DNA from 3 places in the Trichocoleus sp. DQ-A3 genome. Region 2 is predicted to be linked to each of the others. Evidence: predicted binding sites of a transcription regulator. Region 2 holds the regulator's gene; each other region holds the start of a gene.
What was found. The regulator NtcA, encoded in region 2, controls nitrogen genes in cyanobacteria. The targets are predictions, from matches to a motif close to TTTGTANNNNNNNNTACAAA.

Region 1 (5,383 bases), 690 kb from region 2:
AGCTATTGAAAATCAAATGAATGCCATTAGACCTGAAACGTTGCAAAGACTGGTTGAACTCCAAGCACAGCACAAAAACTCTATAGATTTGTTAGAGCTAAAACAGTGCTTGCAGCAAGCTCCCTTTGGATTGGCTGACGATAAAGTTAATCGTTACATCGATAAAATTAACCAAGATATCAAGTTGCGATCGCACCTTGTTGGGTTAGTCAAAAAGTACCTAGAAAACACAGGCTCAGATACTGCGGGGGTTGATGCCCTTCATGGAGCATATATTTACTCCAATCCTCCTCAGCCATTAAAAACTGAAGAAATACACGATATCCTGATTGAGCTTTCCTCGCCTTTAACGGGATACTTGGGAAGGATTAAGGGTAGTGATTGGAGGAGCGATCGCTTTTATTTCCTGCGTGACTTGCCAGCCGCATAAGTCTTATCAGCCAGGACAATTGCAGGTATTAGTTGTATAGCATCTTTGACGACTTCCTCTCTTCTTTCCGTTTCTGTCGTAACAGTCTCCATCGTCCCGACATTCTAATTTTTCCTCACAAATGGTATCGCGGGGAAAAACTCCAACATCTTTTACAGAAACTTCCGCTGTAAAAGTGCCTTGTTCAATTATTCTTTCTCCTTCTTTAATTTCATACTCAAACTTATTTTCGCCTTCCAAAACTGCAAAAGTACGAGTTTGATGGCTATTTCCTAGACTCAAATCAACGCCTTGAGAATATTCCCCTTCACTGTAACCTCTGCTCGTGTAGGGATAAGGATTACTCTTCATGCCCTGAGTCACGTTCCGGATTGTCACTTTCCTCTTCGGTGCGGGTGGAGTTGACTTGGAAACAAACTGAGCTTTTCTTGTGCCTGGATTCATTACAGTTCCCGGACATTGCCCGACATATTCAACTCGCTTAAATTGAATTTCATTGACATCGAAATTATTGCCGTTACTCACCAGGAACTCCGCCCCGTTTGCATTCGCCCGATTCACAAAAACCACAACCAGCACGAAAGCCGCAATGATTAGAATGGCGGTTCTTTTGATTAAAATTTGTAACGCAGAAAAGCTTTTGGGTTTCATAATTTTTCTTGGCACCACTAAAATCGAGTTGTTTATCCTTCTGAGGAGGTAGACGAAGTTTAATACTTCCGATAGAGGGTTCTTGACTAATTTTAGTGTCGTTGATGAACCATTGATTGTTTCCCGATTTGTACAGCTACTTTTCGCTTCTCCCGGCAACTAAATCAGGTAAAGCAATAGGCATCAGCAGCCAGTAGAGTCTAGTTGGACGATTTCCTAGCGATCGCTGAAAAGATTTTCTTAAAATCTCTTAAAAATTGACACTTTAAAGGGAAAAATGTAAAAATAGATACAGAAATAAATTAGCTAGTTCACCACTGACTGAGTATTCATAGCCGTCAGTGGCTCTGGGGAATAAAAGTAGAGCGCGATCGCGAAGCAGCGTGCCTTGCTTAGTCACAAATACTCAGGAAACTCAATCGGAGGCGAAACTTATGAAACTCTCTTATCGCGGCGTCAGCTACGAAAAAACTTCACCCACGCTGGAAGTAACCGAAAGCGAGATTGTGGGGAAGTATCGGGGACAGACTTACAACGTTGCATATCCCAGACATATTGCAGTTCCCGATGCGATTGTTAACTTGAACTATCGGGGAGTTCCCTACTTCATCGGCAAAACCGGCACGACTAGGGATGCTCTAGAGAGGCAAATCTCATGTGAAGGGATGGCACCTCTAGGCGATCGGAAATTGCCAACCGATACAAGTCGGCGAAAAGTGTTGGATAACGCTGCTAAAAGTCACTTAGCGAATATCCACCGCAGCCTGGAACATCGGATACAAGTCGCTAAAGCCAAAGGTGACGAAAATCTAATTCGCCTTCTAGAAGCAGAGTCGAAGCAACTGACATTGTGCCTCTAGGAGTTTCCGGAATATCTGGCGGTGCTTGCGGTTGAGGCGGGAGTAACGGGAGAATCCCAATGCTTGTAAAGAGGGCGAATAGAATTCGCATCTACGCCAACCCTCCTTACCCCCCTTCGGAAGAAGGGGGCAGAAGCTGCTTCGCATTTATTCAACTAAACCCACCTATGCAGGTTTCAAAAGTCCGCGAAGGCGGACTTTGTTTGTATAGCCGCGATTTCTAATCGCCAGGTATATTTGCTGCCAGAATCTGCAAACCGTCAAAAATCGCACTCCTCCCCCTTTAGGTGTAAAATTTTATCTAAGCACGAAATCTTCAAAGCTGAAGACGACGGATTCCTGGTTTATAAAGCTACGTGGGCGATAGAGAGCGATCGCCCTTTTTTTATGGGAATGTATCCTGCCAGATCAACCGTTACGGGTAAGGGTAGTTGCAGCGAATCCTACAAATTTTATTCCATTTTTTCACAATAATTAATAAAGTTGATCTGCGACTTAAGTAGTAGCGCCATACCTTGTGTTGACTTCTAACTATCGAGGGCAAAAGCGTGTGAATCGCATCCTTCCGATTGAGAACACAAAAGCGATGCGATAAAAGCGCTACCGCCCCCAAATTTTGCTGAGATTAGGAGACTTGAAAATGCTTGAATCTTATCGTCAACACGTCGCTGAGAGGGCGGCACTCGGAATTCCACCACTGCCGTTGGATGCCCAGCAGACTTCTCAATTGTGCGACTTGTTGAAAAATCCTCCAGCGGGTGAAGAAGAGACGTTGTTGGAATTGCTGCGCGATCGCATTCCTCCAGGCGTCGATCCGGCTGCTTACGTGAAAGCTGGCTTTCTCACCGCTGTCGCCAAAGGTGAAACCATTAGCCCTTTAGTTACCCCCATCTATGCAGTAGAACTGCTGGGAACAATGGTAGGTGGCTACAACGTGCAATCGTTGATAGATTTACTCAAATCTGACGATGAATTGGCATCAGCCGCCGCAACAGCTTTAAGCAAAATCATGCTGGTGTATGATGCCTTCCACGATGTCTTGGAATTGTCCGAGACGAATTCCTATGCCAAGCAAGTCATTGACGCTTGGGCGGCGGCGGAGTGGTTTACCAGTCGCCCCATCTTGCCAGAAGCGATTACCGTCACCGTCTTCAAGGTGCCCGGAGAGACGAACACCGACGATTTATCTCCCGCCACCCATGCCACAACCCGCCCGGATATTCCATTGCACGCCTTGGCAATGCTGGAATCTCGGCAACCGGGAAGTTTGGAAACGATTGTCGAGTTGAAGAAAAAAGGGCATCCCGTAGCGTATGTAGGGGATGTCGTAGGAACGGGTTCCTCCCGGAAATCTGCGATTAACTCCGTTTTGTGGCACATCGGGCACGATATACCCTTCGTACCCAATAAACGGGCTGGGGGATATGTATTAGGGAGTGCGATCGCGCCGATTTTCTTCAACACCGCCGAAGATGCAGGTGCATTACCCATCCAGTGTGATGTCACCCAGATCGAAACCGGCATGGTAATCACCATTTATCCTTACAAAGGTGAAATTACCAACGAAGCTGGAGAAGTTATTTCCACCTTCAGCCTCAAACCCGACACTATCACTGACGAAGTACGCGCAGGCGGACGTATTCCCCTCCTGATTGGGCGTACCCTCACCGATAAAACCAGAATTGCCCTCGGATTAGTAGAACCCAGTCCAATCTTTATCCGCCCTCGCCCTCCCATCGATACCGGCAAAGGATTTACTCTAGCGCAGAAAATGGTCGGGAAAGCCTGCGGACTCAATGGTGTGCGTCCCGGCACTTCCTGCGAACCGCTGATGACAACGGTTGGTTCTCAGGATACCACCGGCCCCATGACCCGCGACGAGTTAAAAGAACTCGCCTGTCTCGGCTTCAGTGCAGATTTGGTGATGCAGAGTTTCTGCCACACCGCCGCTTATCCGAAGCCCGTTGACATCAAAACCCATCACGAACTGCCCGATTTCTTTGCATCTCGCAGCGGCGTCGCCTTACGACCCGGCGATGGCATTATCCATTCTTGGCTGAATCGGATGCTGCTACCCGATACCGTAGGAACGGGCGGCGACTCCCACACCCGTTTCCCCTTGGGAATTTCCTTCCCCGCCGGTTCCGGCTTAGTTGCTTTTGCAGCTGCTTTGGGCGTGATGCCTTTAGATATGCCAGAATCCGTCTTAGTGCGGTTCAAAGGCGAGTTGCAACCCGGTGTGACGCTGCGGGATATCGTGAACGCGATTCCCTACGTGGCAATTCAAAAAGGTTTGCTAACAGCAGAGAAGCAGAACAAGAAAAACATCTTCTCCGGGCGAATCATGGAAATTGAAGGCTTGCCAAATTTAAAAGTTGAGCAAGCTTTTGAACTTACCGACGCCAGTGCCGAACGTTCTTGTGCAGGCTGCACAATTAAGTTAAGTATCGAGACAGTTTCTGAATATCTGCGTTCCAACGTAGCGCTGATGAAAAATATGGTAGCGCGGGGTTATCAAGATGCCCGTACCATCATGCGCCGCGTGGCAAAAATGGAAGAATGGTTGGCAAATCCCGCATTAATGGAAGCCGATTCAGATGCAGAATATGCGGAAATTATCGAGATTGACTTGAACGAAATCAAGGAACCAATCGTCGCCGCACCCAATGACCCGGATAATGTTAAGTTGCTGTCCGAAGTTCAGAATGACCCTGTGCAGGAAGTATTTGTCGGTTCTTGCATGACGAATATCGGTCATTATCGCGCTACTGCAAAGGTACTGGAAGGGGAAGCAGCAGTTAAAACCCGCCTCTGGATTTGTCCTCCAACCCGCATGGATGAACACCAACTCAAGGAAGAAGGTGTTTATAGCGTATTTGATGCCGCAGGTGCGCGTACAGAAATGCCGGGATGCAGTCTCTGCATGGGAAATCAGGCGCGTGTGGATGACGGTACAACCGTGTTTTCTACTTCCACTCGCAACTTCAATAATCGCATGGGCAAAGATGCACGAGTTTATCTCGGTTCGGCTGAATTAGCTGCTGTTTGTGCGATGTTAGGACGCATTCCCACAGTGCAAGAATACATGGAGATTGTGGCGAAGAAAATTCATCCTTTTGCGGGTGATTTGTATCGCTATCTCAACTTCGACCAAATCGCTAATTTTGAGGATGAAGGTCGCGTAATTTCCCTGGAAGATATGCCCAAGATTGAGGATATTTTGGGTATTCCCTCTGGTGCGTTGCGCTAGTTCATAATGAAGGTAGGGTGGGAATTGCCCACCCTACTTTCCAATATTGAAGATGAAGCTTAAAGATGCTATTGGAATTAAAGCGATTTAATATCCCGCCTGGTCATAAAGTTTTTCTTGAAGATATAACCTGGCAAGAATTTGAAACCATTTTAGAAGAGTTAGGCGAACATCGTGCGTCAAGAGTAGCTT
Region 2 (5,383 bases):
TCGTAGGATATCGCTGACGCTTCCCGCCTCATTCTCCTGAGTCAGTTGCCAGCTGGCACCTTGATGGGTGCGGGTGACGCCATGAAGCGGTCCCGTTTCAAACACGTTCTGACCTAATAAGGCGTTCAGTACTGAAGATTTACCCCGTCCCACCATCCCAAAGGCGGCAATCTGGACGACCGATCGATCTAACTTCTCCAGCATCGTTGCCAAATCATTAATCTCGGATTCCAGTCCCGTCCGCTCTTGAGGAGTGAGATCCAGGTTATCTACCAAGTCTCGCAGAGCATTTTGCGCCTTTTTGTAATTCAGTTCTGCTTGGATGTCATCAAAGCTCAAAATGGCGTTATCTAGTTCCCGATCCAAATCTGTCGCGTCCGGGGTTTGTGAAGGGAACTGGCTGGCATTTGGGGTTCGGTCAGACGATAAACGACTCAAAATTGCACCTTTTTTGCTCAGATGTTACTCTTCTTTCATCCTAGTCAATACCGATCTAGTCTGGCACTTTCCATATCCAGAGGGATATTTTTACTCGGTTCGTGCCAGCTCAGTATCAGCTGTGAGAATGATGTTATCTCGAAGGCGATCGCAATAAGTTTAGTATTGTTGCTGAATGAAGGTATTTGATCGGCACAGCGATTGTGAGTTCTAAGCGTTTACCTCAAACTACTGCCCACGTCCGAATTACCCATCTTTCCTGGCAACGGGGCTTTCTGGCAGGGGAAGTCACGGCGGCGGAATATGAATGGCAGTTCCAGTGGTGTTTCCGACAGGGTCAATTGTCGGTGACACCCTCTTTGGGACGCGCTTTAATTCAGGAACCTCTGGGTCGATTTTTAGAACAGAAAGATTACCAGCTAGAGCCTGGAGGGGACTATGCGTTTACGATCCGGGCGGAACTTTAAAAGTTTTGAGTTTTGAGTTCAGTTTAAATTAAGAAAGTTAAGAATGACAGAGTTTCCTAGTTCCTCGTCTCTCGTTGCTTCATGTATCTTTCGATGAGGAGGATGGCAACAATGTCATCGATTGGTCGGGGTAGACTCCGCATACCTTGGGGAATCAGGCGTCCTAAACCTTGGGGAGGGTACATTTGCCAATAGCGATCGCGTGCTTCCAAGGTACTGTAGCGCTCATCTACCAGGACAATCGGCACCGACGTTGGGAACTCTTGCTGAAGTTTCTTTTTCCAACTTTTGGAAGTGGTTTGATCGCCCATCACTAGAGTATCAATCGGAAATTTTTCACATAAGTCAAGGATCGTTGCGATCGCTGCTTCTGCTGGTACAACCTGGTGGTAATGCAGAGAATTGTCTTTCCCCACTACGGCTAAACCACACTTATCGCGCCCTGGATCGAACCCTAAAATCATCTGAATTGGCTAATCGCTAATTTACAAATGGTTAATTGCCATTAGTCATCATCTCATCACTAATGACTAATAAATTACATCCTGACCACAACTTCTCCGTCTTCAACCGCCTCCAAATTTAATTTCATGGGTCCGGCAATATAGGCGTCCTCAGCCACGACTGCTTTCAGAGAAATCGGCTTATTGTGCTTTTTCAACTGCTCGATAAACCGAATCAAGCTAACAATTCGATTGTCGCCAACCTGAACTGTATCGCCCAAAATCCCCGCGCGAGTAGCTCGGAACTGGGATGCTCCAAGCAGCAGGTCAATCCGCTGCCGAATTTGTTGGTCGGTCATGTTTGAAGGATCGGCAGATGTCGTTGCTACGACTTCACCAGTGCGGAATACAACTTGATTGGGTGCGGCGTCTGCAAAGACTTGTACCTGCTTTTCTCCCTGGACATAGTTACCAGCCGAAAAAACTCGGACTACATAGTTTCGACCATCCTGAATCTGGTTGATCAGTTGCTCGACCTGTGCCTCTGTAATTTGCACGACCCGTTCGTTCGCCACCTTGTTGAGACCGGGTTGGGTCGCTTTAATCGCTGTCCGATTCGCTTCCCGTAATAGCTGCTCAATGACCTGTCGGGCTGCAGCTGGCTCGACAATACGAAAAACGCCAGCCGCCAGAACCTGACCGCGCAGCAGAGCCAGACTACCCTGACGCAAAGTTTGATAAGACTGGTAATACTGTTCTAAGGTTGCCACTTCCTGCTCTAGGGAAGCTTGTTGTTTTTCGAGTTCTTTAAGGCGATTTTCTCGCTGGGCAATCACCTCATCTCGTTGAGAAATTTTGTTATCAAGTAGAGATAAGGCTTTGTCTCGCTGGGCAATTTGCTCATCGCGATCGCTCAGGCTCTTCCGAAAGGCAGCAAGTTTCTCATCAAGTTCCACAAGGGCTTGATCCCGCTTGAGAATTTGCTCATCGCGTTGGCTAATTGCTCGGTCTTGCTGGGCAATTTTTTGGTCGCGCTGAGTCACTTTCGCTTTGAATTCAGTAATTTCAGCTCTGACTTGATTTCGCTGCTGGAGCAATTCTTGGCGTTCTGCTTGAAGTTGTTGGATTTCCGAACGTAGCGTCTTGGCTTGCCCTGAGACAGATGTAAGCTGTTTTTGGGTTTGCTGAAAGCTGCTGGCAACCCGGGTCAGTTCGCTTTGAGTCTGATTTAGTTGCGCCTCCGTCTGGCCTTGTTTAGCCAGCGCAGCTGCCAAAGATCGATTAATCGCATCTAAGCGCTGCTGAGCGACAGATTGCTGGGTGCGAGCTTGAGCGAGTTCCTTCTCTACTTGCTCTTTTTGGGCGGCGGTTTTAGCAAGTTCGCTTTCGGTTTTCCGTTTCTGCTCGTTCGCTTTAGCAATATCCTTACTTGCTGTCTTGAGTTTTTTCTGCACTTCTTGGAGTCTAAAAACTCCAATCCGCAATTGTTCGCTGGTCGCGAAGATGATTGTTAGTGTTGAGGCAGAAATCGTTAGCCCTGTCAGAATCGTTACTAAAACAGCTGTTTTGCGGGGACGCAGATTGAACAACGACAGGCGTGCTTTTCCCACGCGCGTGCCAATGCGATCGCCTACCGTTGCGATGACGCTTCCCAACACTAAAATAGACAAAATCAGGAAGAGCGCACTGTCGGTCATTGTCTGCTACAGTCATTCCAGTTACAGCCTATCGCATCGCAGGCTAGAGAAAGGGTTAACAGGAATTAAAGATCGAAGGTGAAATCGGAAAGGTTAAAGGTTGGAAGGTTGAAAACTATCCGCTTAAAACCTGACACCTTTTAACTCAACTCCCGACTAAATGTTAAAACTGGATAACCTGCTCGCGCTACCATGCCGTTTTAACCAACAACCTAACCTACAACCTGACGAGAGCCTCTAGCTGTTTTCAAGTAAACTGCTGACTCAGTGTAACTGGGTTGTGTACCGTAATTTTTTTCTTGTGGATAGAAATCATTTTTTCCTCCCGCAAATCTCCCAGTAAGCGGGTGACAGTTACCCTGGTGGAGCCGATTGCTTCTGCGATCGCTTGATGAGAAAGCTTCAGATCGATCGTAATTCCATTGGCGGTAGGAACGCCAAAATCACGGCACAGAATCAACAGAAAACTCACCAAGCGCGATCCCATATCTCGGTGAGCTAATGTCTCAATCATCATTTCTGTTTGCAAAATGCGCGAAGAAAGCCCTCGCAGCATCAACATCGATAGCTCCGGATTATCCTTGAGCGATTGCTCTACCTGATCGATCGGTGCCGAAAGCAGCTCCACTGGCGTAAATGCTACAGCGTGATAAAACCGATCCGAACGATGCCCTGTAATTAAGGACAGTACTCCAAAAACGCTGTTTTCTCGCAGCAGCGCCACGGTAATTTCTTCCCCAGCTTCATACACGCGAGACAGCTTTACTGCACCTTTGAGCAAAAAGTATACCCGTTCAGCCGGGTCTCCTGGGAAAAAGATCGTCTTGCCCCGCTCAAAAGTTTCCACCACGGGTGGAAACGCCCCACCTCCCAGTTGACGGAACACAGCTGCTAGCGGTCTATCTTGCGTCACTGCCACTTCCTTTTTCCTAAATGCTGCCCTACAGACTTCTGCAACTTTCTGTCGGAGGAACTTTAACCATAGCAAAACAACTATGAGAGTTTTCTGACATTAGACACAGATAAACTGACTTCCAAGCGGTTTTTGTGCTATTTGATACAAAATTTTAAAGTAGTTTCCCCGGCTACCTTCTTTAGTTCTCTCCCTGCTCAAGGCAAGTAAGATTATGACGGAAAATGTTGATATCTTGACAGTATCTGCGCTATCGGGTGGGATGCATGGTGAGTAAGGAGGCACGCTCCTTACCCGTACTAGACAGCCTTGCTCCGGGCGATCGCGATCTTGAATACTCCCCTAAATCGGATATCCTCTAATATTGCCTTCAAAATCGACATTTATGCTAGATTTAACCGGAAAAAACGCCCTTGTCACCGGCATTGCCAACAATCGATCGATCGCCTGGGGGATTGCTCAGCAACTGCACCAAGCGGGTGCGAATCTAGGAGTGACTTACCTGCCAGACGACCGGGGTCGCTTTGAAAAAAAAGTGGCAGAGTTGGTAGAACCCCTCAACCCCAGCTTGTTTTTACCCTGCGATGTCCAGAATGAGACCCAAATTCAGTCTACATTTGACGCCATCCGCGATAAGTGGGGTAAGCTAGACATCCTGATCCATTGTCTTGCCTTTGCGAACAAGGAAGATTTATCAGGTGATTTTAGCAACACTACCCGCGCTGGCTTCACCCAAGCTCTAGAAATTAGTACCTATTCTCTGGTGCAACTTGCCGGGTCAGCAAAACCACTGATGACAGAAGGCGGCAGTATTGTCACGCTGACTTATCTAGGCGGCGTTAAGGTGATCCCCAACTACAACGTAATGGGAATTGCCAAGTCTGGATTGGAAATGAGTGTCCGTTACCTGGCATCTGAATTAGGTCCACAGAATATTCGCGTGAATGCAATTTCGGCAGGTCCTATCCGCACTTTGGCATCGTCGGCGGTAGGTGGCATTCTGGATATGATCCATCACGTTGAGGAAGTAGCACCGCTGCGACGCACTGTAACTCAGAAAGAAGTGGGAAATGCGGCTGCTTTCTTGTGTAGCGATTTGGCAAGTGGCATTACAGGTCAGGTGCTGTATGTCGATGCGGGATACGAGATTATGGGGATGTAAAAAGAATCAAACATTAAAAATTAAAAATTAAAAAGCAAAGATTCTGCTAATTTTTAATTTTTAATTTTGCATTTTTAAGGCTTTCGCGTCTCCCAAATGCTCAGTAACGTAGGATAATAAACTTAACTTTATTTTCTTGAGTGAGCATCTGCGATGCAGGCACGCGATCGCCAATTTACACCTTCTCCAAGCATTGAACAGCTTTTGTCTCCTCGCATGGCAAGGGTTCCCCGCAAGACGGGCGAAACGGATGTTATCGTCAC
Region 3 (5,383 bases), on a different contig from region 2:
AGTTGACTCATATCGCTACCTAAACTAAAAAGTTGTTTATTGACCCTTTCTATTGCAATGACGCTCAATAGTAAACCAGGGCTTGCCCACCAAAACTCAAATCCCTCAGGGAACGCAGGTCGTTCACCCGCAGTGGACGGCGCGAATCCTTTTAATAACACCGTGTTACATTTAGGCCATAATCACGATGCTAACGGAACACCCAGGGAAGAATCTAGGAGTGACAACATCGTGCTAGGTAGCGTCGCCAAAATTAAAGTCATTGGTGTTGGTGGGGGTGGGGGCAATGCGGTGAACCGCATGATTGCCAGTGATGTCAGTGGCGTAGAGTTTTGGTCAATCAATACTGATGCTCAATCGCTGTCTCACTCCTCGGCTGCTAAACGCTTGCAAATGGGACAGAAGTTAACGCGAGGTTTAGGTGCTGGAGGTAATCCTGCCATTGGTCAAAAGGCAGCGGAAGAATCGCGCGACGAGATCGCTCATGCCTTAGAAAATACCGATCTCGTATTTATTACCGCTGGGATGGGAGGCGGTACGGGTACGGGTGCAGCCCCGATTGTGGCAGAAGTTGCCAAAGAAATGGGAGCCTTAACGGTGGGCGTTGTCACTCGTCCTTTCACCTTTGAGGGACGCCGTCGCACTTCTCAGGCAGATGAAGGCATTGCCGCTTTGCAGGGTCGGGTAGATACGCTCATCGTCATCCCTAACGATAAGCTGCTGGCAGTGATTCCAGAAACCATGCCGGTTCAAGATGCTTTTCGAGTAGCAGATGATATCCTGCGTCAAGGTGTGCAAGGGATATCGGATATTATTACGATTCCCGGACTGGTCAATGTAGACTTTGCAGATGTCCGAGCCGTGATGGCAGATGCGGGATCGGCAATGATGGGGATTGGCGTGGGTTCTGGGAAATCGAGAGCCAGAGAAGCCGCCGTCGCCGCAATTTCCTCACCGTTGCTAGAGTCTTCGATTGAAGGAGCCAGAGGGGTTGTCTTTAACATTACCGGCGGTAGCGACCTGACGCTGCACGAAGTGAATGCCGCAGCCGAAACAATCTATGAAGTGGTCGATCCGAATGCGAATATCATTTTCGGGGCAGTGATCGATGACCGGATGCAAGGTGAGGTAAGAATTACCGTCATTGCGACTGGATTTAGCGGGGAAACTCAGTCTACACCGGCGGCGAGGGAGGCACGCACTTCCAGACAGCCACAGCGACCCATTGCACCGTCACCCGTTCCTCCTTCTACCCCCACGTTTGAGCCTAAACCTCAACAACAAGGTGGAGGATTGGATATTCCGGAATTTCTCCAAAGACGGCGTCCGCAACGCTAGAAGAATTAAAAATTAAAAATGGAACATTTCCTTTTTAATTTTTAATTGATGCGTGGGCAATCCAGCCTTAGTTAGCAGGGTGCGAAATTCTTCTAAACTTCCACGAAGCCGATTGAATTCGGTAGAAGTTCCGAATTCAATGATTACCTGTCCCAAAAGTGGGAAGACTTGACTGATTACAGGAGCGATCGCTACATCCATGCTCTCACGCCGCACGAATTTCCCCTCCTAAACTGGAAATCAGTGCGGCTCATCGTATATTTCCTCTGATTAGGTCTTTAGGCACATAACTCAGTTCTACTCGCTTCTCAAGGGCAGCATTGCAATAATTTGCCGATTCGTCGGCAAATTGTAAATTGAGCAGCACTCGATTTGCAGCAATTTGTAAAATCTAATCATTCAATTCAATTTAGATTGGGATTGGTTTCATCAAAATTTAGAGTAAAAGTAATTGTTAGTAGTCCTTAATTTGCGGGTATTAACTAATTACCCATTTCTCTTACCCATTCCTCATTCCTATGACCGTTAAAAACCCTTCAAGCGTACCTGTTGCTCTCACAATTGCCGGTTCAGATAGCGGCGGCGGTGCTGGCATTCAGGCCGATTTACGGACATTTGCCTTTCACTGCGTTCACGGCACCAGTGCCATTACTTGCGTGACAGCGCAGAATACGCTGGGAGTCACGCGGGTGGATGCTTTACCGACAGCAGCAATTGTCGCCCAGATTGAGGCTGTGGTGACGGATATTGGCGTCCAAGCAGCGAAAACGGGGATGTTGCTGAATGGGGAGATTATTGCGGCTGTAGCGCAAGCTGTGGAAGGTTTCAAACTGGACAAATTAGTCGTCGATCCCGTCATGGTATCGCGCACGGGTGCCCAGCTGATTGACAATAACGCTGTGGCAACGTTGCGGGATGTCTTAATCCCCAAAGCAGCGATTGTGACCCCCAACCGCTACGAAGCTCAATTACTGAGCGGATTGCCGATTCATAACTTGGATGATATGCGCTCTGCTGCCCAACGGATTTATCATTTGGGAGGTGGTGCGGCTGTATTAGTGAAAGGAGGCGGAATGGAGGGGAATCTACGCGGCATCGATATCTGGTTCGATGGGCACCATCTGGAAACCTTGAAAACCGCAACCGTAGAGACGACCAATACTCACGGCACAGGGTGTACGCTCAGTAGCGCGATCGCGGCTAATCTAGCCTTGGGCAAAGATCGGTGGTCTGCGGTTCAAAAAGCCAAAGATTATGTCACCACTGCTCTAAAATACGCTTTAGCCATTGGTCAGGGTCAAGGGCCAGTGGGACACTTTTTTCCCCTCCTACAATCGGAGAATTAAAACAATCGGAGAATACAAAGGTTATAGCAATGACACCGTAAAGATCGATTGGGGCACATTCCTAGTTGATTAAATAGCAAATTTGTTAAAAAATGGCTGTCAGAGTCGCCTCACTTTCCATTATTGTTGCCTTACCAAACTTAAACTAAATCCATGATGTCTAATCCCTCGACCCGCTCGCCAATGCAAAATGCTTATATTTCTGAGCAGACTCCCCAAATCCCAATGAATACCTACCGTCCCTCAGTGCCAATTTCGGTTTACAAAGAACTCTCAGCAGAGTTACAAACAGCGCAAGCGATGCTGGACTCGCTGAATTCCCAGAATCAGCAGTTAGCCAAAGAAAATCAACAGCTGCGCCAAGAAATCGAAAAAGTTGTTCAGTCAGCTTTGCACGCACAACAGGTAGTAACTTCGTTTCCCTCCGGGGGTCGAGTTGAAGTTCCCCCTCCCCCCATTGAACCGGAAATTCGGACTGGATCAAACGCAACACCTAAGCGGCGTCCTCCGCAGCCTCCTCGTCCTCCTCGTTCGGCTGCGATCGCTCCGCCAGTGGAAGTTCTACCTCCTCCCCCTCCCAAAGCGGAACCAGCACCATTACCTGATTTTTCAGAAAGCTTGGTAATCGAACAAGAAGAAGGTCGGTATCGTCGCCCAACTCAGCCAGAGCGTTCCGCAGATGTGAGTGGCTGGTGGTTAATCATCGTCATCTTTTTGATTGTGGCGACAGCGTTTGGCACTGGCTTTTTGATTGTGCGTCCGCTTTTGAATAATAGTCGTTGAGCTTGCTGGTTGACGGCTGAAAGATTAACTCTGCTAGGAGTCGGAAGAACCGGGTGCATCTGCCTGGAACAACCGCTTTGATACAAATGGGGAAAATATTGCCAAACCCGCGCATCTTCACTGTACTGTCTAGTCAACGATGTCTAGTTAACGAGTCAGCGATATCTAGAGAAACCTGTTAGTTAGGGTTGGCACAATGGATGCCTCTGGTAGGAGTGAAGAGCAATATGTATCATATAATACAAAAATCTTTGTTTGAGCAGTGATAAAACATAGCCGCCGCTTTACGAGTACCTTTGGTTGTACAAATTGATTGTACAGATCAAATCCAGAACGAACTGAGGAGTTAGAAGCTTGAAAAAAGTTGAAGCGATTATCCGGCCTTTTAAACTCGACGAAGTTAAAATTGCGCTAGTCAATGCGGGAATTGTGGGAATGACCGTTTCTGAAGTCCGAGGATTTGGGCGGCAGAAAGGTCAAACCGAACGTTATCGCGGTTCCGAGTACACGGTTGAGTTTCTGCAAAAACTTAAAGTAGAGATCGTTGTTGAAGACAGCCAGGTTGATATGGTGATTGAGAAAATCATTGCCGCTGCCCGAACGGGTGAAATCGGTGATGGTAAGATTTTTGTCAGCCCGGTAGAGCAGGTCATCAGAATTCGGACGGGGGAAAAGAATCTGGAAGCTGTCTAAGTCAGGACTGAGGACTGAGGGCTGAGGACTGAGGACTGAGGGCTGAGGACTGAGGACTGAGTCATCAAGGTTAGAGGTCAGGAGTCATTAAAAATCAGAAATTAGAATTTTTGGCGATCGCAAAATTCTGATTTCTGGTTACTGGACTTCTAACTTCTGGACTTAACCCTCAGTCTTTAAAGTCTGTAGCTGGGGTAAGAGAATTTTAAAAGCTTGACCGCGATGGCTCCACTGGCGCTTCAACTCAGGAGTCATTTCCGCAAAGGTCATTTGCTCTTTGGGAACGTAAAAAATTGGATCGTAGCCGAATCCTCCCGTACCGCGAGGGGCGTGGAGAATTTCGCCGCGGCAAACTCCTTCGGCTTGCAGGGCGATCGCGCCATCGGGACGAGCGATCGCGATCGCACAAACAAATTGCGCTTCCCGATTCAGTTCGTTGCCGAGTTCATTCAACAGGCGTTCAATTCGATCGGGGTCGGTTTTGCCGTAACGCGCGGAATAAATACCGGGTGCACCCTCTAAGGCGTCTACTTCCAAGCCAGAATCATCCGCGATCGCCCACTCTCCAGTCGCCTGTGCCACCTGGGATGCCTTCAGACAAGCGTTAGCCATGAAGGTGTCACCCGACTCCTCAATCTCCAGTTTCTCTGGCTTCAGGGTCAGTTCCCAGCCAAATCCGCTTAAATATGTCTGCATCTCTCGCAGCTTACCTGGATTTCCCGTAGCGACTACCAACACAGTCATCGCGATCGCTCCCTTGCTGAAATAAATAAACGCCTACACGATTATAGAAACCTGTTTTTGCAGAAGTTAAATTTTTTGGCTGGCGATCGCTATCTGGAAACTTCTAAAAAATCACCCATTCAGGTGAACTAAACAGCGGAACTAACTCGCACGATAGCAGCGTCAAGCTTCTTATCTGCTATATGCATTCGATGAGCGTTGGAGTGCCGCTCGTCTCACCTAACACGCTCTCCGCTTGCCAAAACAACTCTATTGAGGTTTCTATGAGACAGATTTTCAAAAATCACTCCAAACCCGTAAACTCTGGTAAAACAGTTCACCAATCCGATCGGGTTTTTGCCGCTTTAGTTCTAACTGGCATCTTGTCTTTAGGCGCAGGTCTGACACTGTTACAAACCGCATTTGCTGCCCCAGCCGGACTTTCTGAGTCTATCACCAGACTGGTTAAGGTTAAAGACCAGAAAGTTGGGCAAAATCTT

Region 1: a site for NtcA is predicted at 1,358-1,377, ahead of NDI44_RS02825 (DUF4278 domain-containing protein). Genes of this name have one in related genera too.
Region 3: a site for NtcA is predicted at 3,694-3,713, ahead of NDI44_RS03070 (P-II family nitrogen regulator). Genes of this name have one in related genera too.

Annotation. Positions count from the first base shown of each region.
Region 1 covers NZ_JAMPKC010000001.1:694,346-699,728, forward strand. Annotated here, with positions in the region: gene NDI44_RS02815 (DUF1802 family protein) at 1-430, shown strand, start outside; gene NDI44_RS02820 (hypothetical protein) at 437-1,081, opposite strand; gene NDI44_RS02825 (DUF4278 domain-containing protein) at 1,516-1,941, shown strand; gene acnB (bifunctional aconitate hydratase 2/2-methylisocitrate dehydratase) at 2,582-5,191, shown strand; gene NDI44_RS02835 (Uma2 family endonuclease) at 5,257-5,383, shown strand, end outside.
Region 2 covers NZ_JAMPKC010000001.1:7,462-12,844, reverse strand. Annotated here, with positions in the region: gene NDI44_RS00075 (GTP-binding protein) at 1-366, opposite strand, end outside; gene NDI44_RS00070 (DUF3146 family protein) at 642-905, shown strand; gene NDI44_RS00065 (pre-16S rRNA-processing nuclease YqgF) at 962-1,369, opposite strand; gene NDI44_RS00060 (DUF3084 domain-containing protein) at 1,444-3,045, opposite strand; gene ntcA (global nitrogen regulator NtcA) at 3,293-3,964, opposite strand; gene fabI (enoyl-ACP reductase FabI) at 4,344-5,120, shown strand; gene hisB (imidazoleglycerol-phosphate dehydratase HisB) at 5,274-5,383, shown strand, end outside.
Region 3 covers NZ_JAMPKC010000002.1:23,824-29,206, forward strand. Annotated here, with positions in the region: gene ftsZ (cell division protein FtsZ) at 58-1,338, shown strand; gene NDI44_RS03055 (hypothetical protein) at 1,351-1,554, opposite strand; gene thiD (bifunctional hydroxymethylpyrimidine kinase/phosphomethylpyrimidine kinase) at 1,857-2,684, shown strand; gene NDI44_RS03065 (hypothetical protein) at 2,838-3,467, shown strand; gene NDI44_RS03070 (P-II family nitrogen regulator) at 3,822-4,160, shown strand; gene rdgB (RdgB/HAM1 family non-canonical purine NTP pyrophosphatase) at 4,323-4,904, opposite strand; gene NDI44_RS03080 (hypothetical protein) at 5,168-5,383, shown strand, end outside.